Regions from separate parts of the Pantoea allii genome, predicted to be linked through region 2. Evidence: predicted binding sites of a transcription regulator. Region 2 holds the regulator's gene; the other holds the start of a gene.
What was found. The regulator PurR, encoded in region 2, represses purine synthesis genes. The targets are predictions, from matches to a motif close to CANGCAAACGTTTGCNTG.
Positions count from the first base shown of each region.

Region 1: a site for PurR is predicted at 2,107-2,124, ahead of purM (phosphoribosylformylglycinamidine cyclo-ligase). Genes of this name have one in related genera too.

Region 1 covers NZ_CP125958.1:1,341,565-1,345,762, reverse strand. The annotation lists gene uraA (uracil permease) at 1-1,171, opposite strand, end outside; gene upp (uracil phosphoribosyltransferase) at 1,331-1,957, opposite strand; gene purM (phosphoribosylformylglycinamidine cyclo-ligase) at 2,188-3,228, shown strand; gene purN (phosphoribosylglycinamide formyltransferase) at 3,225-3,863, shown strand; gene pstB (phosphate ABC transporter ATP-binding protein PstB) at 3,893-4,198, opposite strand, start outside.
Region 2 covers NZ_CP125958.1:2,656,530-2,660,727, reverse strand. The annotation lists gene punC (purine nucleoside transporter PunC) at 1-1,028, opposite strand, end outside; gene punR (DNA-binding transcriptional activator PunR) at 1,135-2,040, shown strand; gene purR (HTH-type transcriptional repressor PurR) at 2,037-3,062, opposite strand; gene QNH99_RS12535 (YnhF family membrane protein) at 3,343-3,432, shown strand; gene QNH99_RS12530 (C40 family peptidase) at 3,482-4,198, opposite strand, start outside.

The DNA of each region.
Region 1 (4,198 bases), 1.3 Mb from region 2:
CTTTTAGCTCGGCAGCACCGATATGCACTTTCGCCCCGCTAACGCCAATAATCAGGATAACTGAGGTCAGGATCAGGTTTTGCGCCTTGTTGTAATCCACTTTAGATTCAATCAATACGCGAATACCGGACGCACCGATAACCCCATACAGCAGCAAGGACACGCCGCCCATAACGGGCACCGGAATCGCCTGAATCGCGGCCGCCAGTTTGCCCACGCAGGAAAGTAAAATGGCGAAAATGGCCGCACCGCCAATCACCCAGGTACTGTAAACACGGGTAATCGCCATCACGCCGATGTTTTCGCCGTAGGTTGTGTTAGGCGTTGATCCAAAGAAACCTGAAATGACCGTCGATAAGCCGTTGGCGAACATCGAACGATGCAGCCCGGGATCGCGCACCAGATCTCTTTTCACGATATTCGCCGTGACCACCAGGTGGCCCACATGCTCGGCGATAACCACCAGAGCAGCAGGCAGAATGGTCAGCATGGCAATCCACTCAAAGCGCGGCGTATAAAAGGTTGGTAAGGCAAACCAGGGCGCATGTTCAACGCCGCTCCAGTCCACGATGCCCATGAATGCGGAAAGCGCGTAACCCACCAGCACACCGATCAGAATCGGAATGATGGCCATAAAACCACGAAACAAGACCGAACCAAACACGGTGACGGCCAGGGTGACGACGGAAATCAAGACGGTTGTGCCGTCCGGCGACTGGCCTTCGGCAGGAAGCAGTCCGGCCATATTCGCGGCTACGCCAGCCAGTTCCAGACCAATGACGGCCACGATGGCGCCCATCGCCGCAGGCGGGAACATCACATCCAGCCAGCCTGTCCCGGCTTTTTTAACGATCAGCGCAACCAGGCAGAACAACACGCCACACATAATAAAACCGCCCAGCGCCACTTCATAGCCCAGCGGCAGCAGCAGCAAGACGGGCGAAATAAAGGCAAAGCTCGATCCCAGATAAGCCGGGATTTTTCCTTTACAAATAAACAGATACAACAAGGTGCCAATACCGTTAAACAGCAATACCGTCGCCGGATTGATGTGGAACAGAATCGGTACTAATACCGTAGCGCCAAACATGGCAAACAGATGTTGCAGGCTGAGCGGAATGGTTTGCAGTAATGGCGGCCGTTCGCTAACGCCGATAGCGCGACGAGTCATTAAAAGTCCCCTTGAGTTAATCGTCTGTTTTTAGATAAAAAAAAGCCGACTCTGTGGTCGGCTAATTCATTTGATGGTCTGTTACGACAGAAAAAAGCGGCCCGGCCTGCTGCTGCAGGCTGAAAACACCGTGATGCGTGGAGCCGCGCATTTTCGTCATTACTTGGTGCCGAAGATTTTATCGCCAGCATCACCCAGACCCGGGATGATATAGCCTTTGTCGTTGAGTCCCTGATCCACAGAAGCGGTGTAAAGCTCAACATCCGGATGCGCTTTTTCCAGCGCGGCAATGCCTTCAGGCGCAGCGACCAGCACCAGCACTTTTATGCTGCTACAGCCCGCTTTCTTTAACAGATCGATCGTGGCGATCATCGAGCCGCCTGTGGCCAGCATCGGGTCAACCACTAACGCCAGGCGCTCTTCAATATTTGAAACCAGCTTCTGGAAATAAGGTACTGGCTCCAGGGTTTCTTCGTCACGGTAAACGCCTACAACGCTGATGCGCGCGCTGGGAACGTGTTCGAGCACCCCTTCCATCATGCCCAGACCGGCACGCAGAATAGGCACCACGGTGATTTTTTTACCTTTGATTTGATCAACCTGAACCGGGCCATTCCAGCCCTCAATCGTCACCTTTTCGGTTTCCAGGTCGGCGGTGGCTTCATAGGTCAGCAGACTGCCAACTTCAGAGGCCAGCTCGCGGAAACGCTTTGTACTGATATCATGCTCACGCATCAGTCCCAGTTTATGTTTGACCAGCGGGTGTTTAACTTCCACGATCTTCATTGTTGTTCTCCCGGAGTGAGTTGAGCTAAAAAAAAATCGCCGGATTATACCGCCTTTTCGCCCCTGCGCCACATGTGCTTGCGCAATCAAATGCATTTTGTCAGGACAAAGTAAGGATTAATGAAAATCGCCAGGGACGCAATCTGAGACTCGCAAACGTTTGCCTGCGCTGGTAGAATTGCCGCGCTTTATATTAAACCACCAACCGCAACTCGCGTGGGGACCTCGCAGTGACCGATAAGACCTCTCTCAGTTACAAAGACGCCGGTGTTGATATTGATGCTGGTAACGCTCTGGTTGACCGTATTAAAGGCGTAGTGAAAAAGACGCGTCGCCCGGAAGTAATGGGTGGACTGGGCGGTTTCGGTGCGCTTTGTGCGCTGCCGCAAAAATACCGTGAACCCGTGCTGGTCTCCGGCACCGACGGCGTAGGTACCAAACTGCGTCTGGCGATGGATCTCAAGCGCCACGATGCCATCGGCATTGACCTGGTGGCGATGTGTGTCAACGACCTGGTGGTACAAGGCGCTGAACCGCTCTTCTTCCTGGATTATTACGCCACCGGCAAACTGGATGTGGATACCGCTTCCGCCGTTATCACCGGTATCGCCGAGGGTTGCCTGCAGTCAGGCTGTGCACTGGTGGGCGGTGAAACCGCTGAAATGCCAGGCATGTATCATGGCGAAGACTACGACGTGGCTGGCTTTTGCGTGGGCGTGGTTGAGAAGTCAGACATCATTGATGGCAGCAAAGTGCAGGATGGCGATGTCCTGATCGCATTAGGTTCCAGCGGCCCGCACTCCAATGGTTATTCACTGGTGCGCAAAATTCTGGAAGTCAGTGGTACCGATCCGCTGGTGGAACAGCTGGAAGGCAAACCGCTTGCCGATCATCTGCTTGAGCCAACCCGTATCTACGTCAAGAACATCCTGAGCCTGATCGAACAGGTCGATGTTCACGCTATCGCTCACCTTACCGGTGGCGGTTTCTGGGAAAATATCCCACGCGTGCTGCCCGATAACACCCAGGCCGTGATTGACGAGAACAGCTGGCAGTGGCCCGCCGTGTTTAGCTGGATGCAGCAGGCCGGTAATGTCAGCCGTCATGAAATGTACCGCACGTTCAACTGTGGCGTCGGTATGGTGATTGCACTGAGCCCTGCCGATGCGGATAACGCCGTTGAACTGATGCGCGCCGCTGGTGAAAATGCCTGGAAAATTGGCGTGATTAACGCATCAGAAGCGGAAGAGCGTGTGGTCATCACGTCATGAAAAAGCTGGTTGTGCTGATTTCCGGCAACGGAAGCAATCTTCAGTCCATCCTTGACGCCTGTGCAAACGGGCGTATTCACGGCAGCGTCGCTGCCGTATTCAGTAATAACGCTTCCGCCTACGGCTTAGTCCGCGCCTCGCTCGCCGGGATTCCGGCGACCGCGCTGAATCCCCGTGATTTCAGCGATCGTGAACGTTTTGATCGGCAGCTTATGCATGAGATCGATGCTTATGCCCCGGACGTCGTCGTGCTGGCCGGTTATATGCGCATTTTAAGCCATGCTTTTGTGGCGCATTACGCTGACCGCCTGCTGAATATTCACCCGTCGCTTCTGCCCAAATATCCCGGTCTGCATACTCACCGCCAGGCGCTGGAAAACGGCGATGCTGAACACGGAACCTCTGTGCATTTCGTGACGGATGAGCTGGACGGTGGGCCGGTGATTCTACAGGCAAAGGTGCCGGTTTTTGCGGAAGACAGTGAAGCGGACATTACCGAGCGCGTACAACATCAGGAACATGCCATTTATCCACTGGTGATTAGCTGGTTTGTTGAAGGCCGGCTGGCCATGCGTGAGGGTCAGGCCTGGCTGGATGGTAAACCATTGCCCCCTCAGGGTTATGCACACGAGTAACTCACGGGGAGCCTGGCTCCCTGCACCTGTCAGCCATACCGCCCGGTAATATAATCTTCCGTTCGCCGCACCTTCGGCGCAGTGAAAATGCGGTCGGTGTCATCAAATTCGACCAACGCGCCATTGTGCATAAAGGCGGTGTAGTCCGACACCCGTGAAGCCTGCTGCATATTGTGGGTGACCAGCACCAGCGTGAAGTGCTGTTTCAGGGTGCTCATCAGTTCCTCAATCACCAGCGTTGAAATCGGGTCCAGCGCGGATGTCGGTTCATCCAGCAACAGCACGTCCGGCTCAATCGCGATAGCACGCGCAATCACTAACCTTTGCTGCTGACC
Region 2 (4,198 bases):
AGGCCAAGCTGCAATGTGTTTTGCAGGGCGGCGGCTTTGCCAGTGGCATGCGGGAACGGGAGAAGGGCACTGGACACCACGATGGGATAAATCGCGCCATTAGCCAGTGCCATGCCGCAAAACGGCACCAGCAAAGCGGCCAGCGAAACGCTGCCTGATAGTGCGACGGCGAACAGCGCCAGCACGCTCAGGCTGTAGACGAGCAGCAGCCACGGCAGTAGCCGAGCGCCGTTAAAACGGTTAAGCAGCGCGCGGCAGCCAAAACCACCGATTAAAAAGGCAATCGTCTGTGGGATGTAACTTAAGCCAATATCGGCGGGCGACAGGCCAATATCCGCCAGGATAAACGGCGATCCGGTCAGCCAGGCAAAAAAACTGGCGGAACAGGCTGAATAGATCAGCACGTTGCCGCTATAGGCGCGTGAACGCAGCAGCGTGATAAACCCGGGCTGTGAGGGTGTTGAACGGCTTGTTTTTTGCACCGAAGGCAGGCGCAGCGTAATTATAATCAGGGCTGCCGCGATAAAGGTCAGCACAACGAAAATCGAACGCCAGTGAAAATGACCAATCAGCCAGGCACCCAGCAAAGGGGCCAACGCAGGAGACAGCGCGACCAGCGGCATAATGGTGGCAAAGACTTTATTGGCACGGGACGGAGGATAGCGATCGACCACCAGTGCCTGCCAACTGACGGCGGCCGCGCAGACGCCGATGGCCTGGATAAAGCGCAGCACCAGCATCAGCACCACATCCTCCACCCACAGCATCCCTGCGCAACCCAGGGCAAACAAGCTCAGACCGGCAAGCAATACCGGCTTACGCCCAATACGGTCAGACAGCGGGCCCCATACCAGTTGACCGCAGGCAAAACCCGCCAGAAACAGGCTCATGCTGGCGCTGATCATACCCGCTGAGGTGTTGAAACTTTGCTGCATAGCCCCGAAGGCAGGCAGATACATGTCGGTCGCCAGAAAGCCCAGCATACTGAGCACGGCAAGATAGGGAATGAATCCTTTTGAAGCTGACATCTGATTCTCTTTTTTGCAGGATAAACGCGGGGAGTGTAAAAGCTGTACTTCATGCTGTGAAACGGTAAAATTTGCCTGTTGCTGTTAAAAAATTTGAAGGCAGAATATGTGGTCTGAATATGCGCTTGAAGTGGTCGATGCTGTCGCGCGCGGTGGCAGTTTCAGTGCCGCCGCACAGGAGTTGCACCGTGTGCCTTCTGCTATCAGCTATACCGTCCGTCAGCTTGAAACCTGGCTGGCCGTGCCGCTGTTTGAACGTCAGCACCGTGAGGTGGTTTTAACCCCTGCGGGAGAACATTTTGTGCGCGAAGGGCGCAGCGTCATCAAAAAAATGGATGCCACCCGGCGACAGTGTCAGCAGTTAGCCAATGGCTGGCGTGGTCAGATAGGCATAGCCGTGGACTGTATTGTCAAACCGCAGCGGACCCGGCAATTTGTCAGGGATTTCTATCGCCACTTTCCCGATATGGAGCTGCACATCAGTTATGAAGTGTTTAACGGTGTCTGGGATGCGTTGGCAGACGGACGGGTTGATGTGGCGATAGGGGCAACGCAGGCTATTCCGGTGGGCGGTCGGTTTGCGTTTCGCGATATGGGCACCCTGAACTGGCGCTGTATTGTCGCGCGACAGCATCCGTTAACCCAGGTGAGCAGACTGGATGATGATGCGTTGCGCAACTGGCCGTCGCTGGTGCTGGAAGACACCTCGCGTGCTTTACCGCGCCGCATGACCTGGGCGCTGGATAATCAACGTCGGCTGGTGGTGCCTGAATGGCAGACCGGGCTGGACTGCGTCCGTGCCGGACTCTGCGTGGCGATGGTGCCCGGGCATTTAGCCCGTCCGCTGCTGGATAGCGGCGAGGTGAGCGAACTTGCCTTGCCTCAGGCTTTTCCTGAAAGCCCTTGCTGCGTCAGCTGGGCGGAAGATCGCGCATCACCGGCATTGGGCTGGCTTCTCAATTACCTGGGTGATGCGCAAACGCTAAATCAGGAGTGGTTAAGCGAGGATTAACGACGGTAATCGCGGTAAGGGCCATAGCCCACAGAGCGTCGCTCAATCAGCGTCGGGTGGACTTCGATAGTTTGTGACTCTTCGCGCTTGCTGGTGATGCGGTCCAGCAGCATCTCCAGCGCTTTCTCGCCTAACTGCGCTTTGGGCTGATGTACGGTTGTCAGTGCGGGCGTGAAGTAGCGCGCATTGCGCACGTTGTCGTAACCAATCACCGAAATATCCTGGGGAACGCGCAGGCCCATTTCATCTGCCGCACAGATAGCGCCCATGGCCATAATATCGCCTCCGCAGAAGACGGCACTGGGCCGTTGTTTTTGCGACAGGATTTGCTGCATAGCCTGATAACCGGATTCTGGTTCAAAGTCACCCTGCACAATCCATTCTGAGCGGGGCTGAATACCAGCTTCTTCCAGCGCCTTAAGGAAACCCGCATGACGACCGCCGCCGGTATTACGCTCCATCTGCCCCGGAATCGCGCCAATGTCACGATGCCCGCGCTCAATCAAATAGCGACCGGCCAGGTAGCCGCCCTGAAAAGCGTTATCCAGTACGGTATCGGTAAAGTCGGCACGTGATTCGCCCCAGTCCATGACCACCATAGGAATATTGCGGTTGGCTTCCAGCATTTGCAGCAAATCATCCGGATACTCCGAACACATCACCAGCAGCCCATCAACGCGTTTTTGCGCCATCATCGACAGATAGGCGCGCTGTTTTTGCAGGTCGTTATGCGCGTTACCCAGAATCAGGGTATAGCCTTTTTCAAAGCAGTGATTCTCAACGGCTTCGATAATTTCGGCGAAGTAGGGCGCTTCGCTGGACGTCGCTAACAAGCCCAGCGTTTTGGTGTGATTCACCTTCAGGCTGCGTGCCACGGCGCTTGGCGAATAATGTAATTCCCGAATCGCTTCCCATACTGCTTCGCGAGTATTTTCCGCAACAAAGCGGGTTTTATTAATCACGTGAGAAACGGTTGTGGTGGATACACCTGCGCGTTTCGCCACATCTTTAATTGTTGCCATGAAAATCAAACTCCCGGGCTTACCTAACATGTTGATAAGCATGTTGTTAAACGTTTGCGTCAGCGGACGGTTATTTCTGCAAAAAAAGCGTTTTTCTGGCCGGTAATGGGATATCGGGGCAGGAAATAACGTCTGAAAAAAGTGCTGGTGCAACCGATGTTGCGCGCTGTTGCGCAACAAAGGGGGGATTCTAACAAGGCTGCACGGATAAAACGAGATTTTTACCCGCGCGTATGGGAAAATCCCTTAACCCTACAAAAAGCATGGCTAAGGAGTTGTGATGAGTACCGATTTGAAACTGTCATTAATGACAACGGCAGCAGCACTGTTGATGATTATCGCGTTTAGCTTTACCGCTATTCTGAACTAATAAAAAAGCCGGGAAGGTTTCCCTTTCCCGGCTTTTTAAATAATGACGTTTAGCGAACGGTTTTTGGCGTCATAACCCGACGCGCACCAATGTAGTGGCGCTGCCAATAATCTTCGCTTAACGCACTGATTTGAATATCTTTACCGGTACGCGGTGACTGAATAAATTTACCGTTGCCCAGGTAAACCCCAACGTGATCGGCGGTGCCTCGTCCATTAATGCGGAAGAACACCAGATCGCCTTTCTCCAGCGCTTCACGATTCACCGGCGCAGCATCACGCAGATGGTACATTTCGTTAGCGGTACGTGGGATTTTAAACTTCACGACATCTTTGTACGCGTACCAGACCAGGCCGCTGCAATCAAAACCGGTATGGGGTGATTTACCGCCCCACTGATAGCGCTTACCCAGTTGGCCCATCAGCTTCGCCATCGCGGTTTCACGCGCTTTTTGATAACGCTGGCGGTGTGCACTGCTCATTTTGATGGTGCCGGTTTCTTTGCTGTCGGCACTGGCCACTTTCACCGCACGTTGATGACCGTAACGTTTTTTACTGGTGGCGTTGGCCGCGACTTTCTTCGTTAGCGCCTTACGTGAACTCGCTGTTTTGGTGAGGGTTTTATGAGAGTGAACCGTGTGAGTGGCATTTTTACTGGTTTTAAGTGTTTTACTGGCTTTTTGCACTGTAGAGGGACGGCTCTTTTTCGCCGAGGCTTTAACCGTGCGTCGTTTGCGCCGCTCATCTTCGCGCGCACTTTTTTTCTC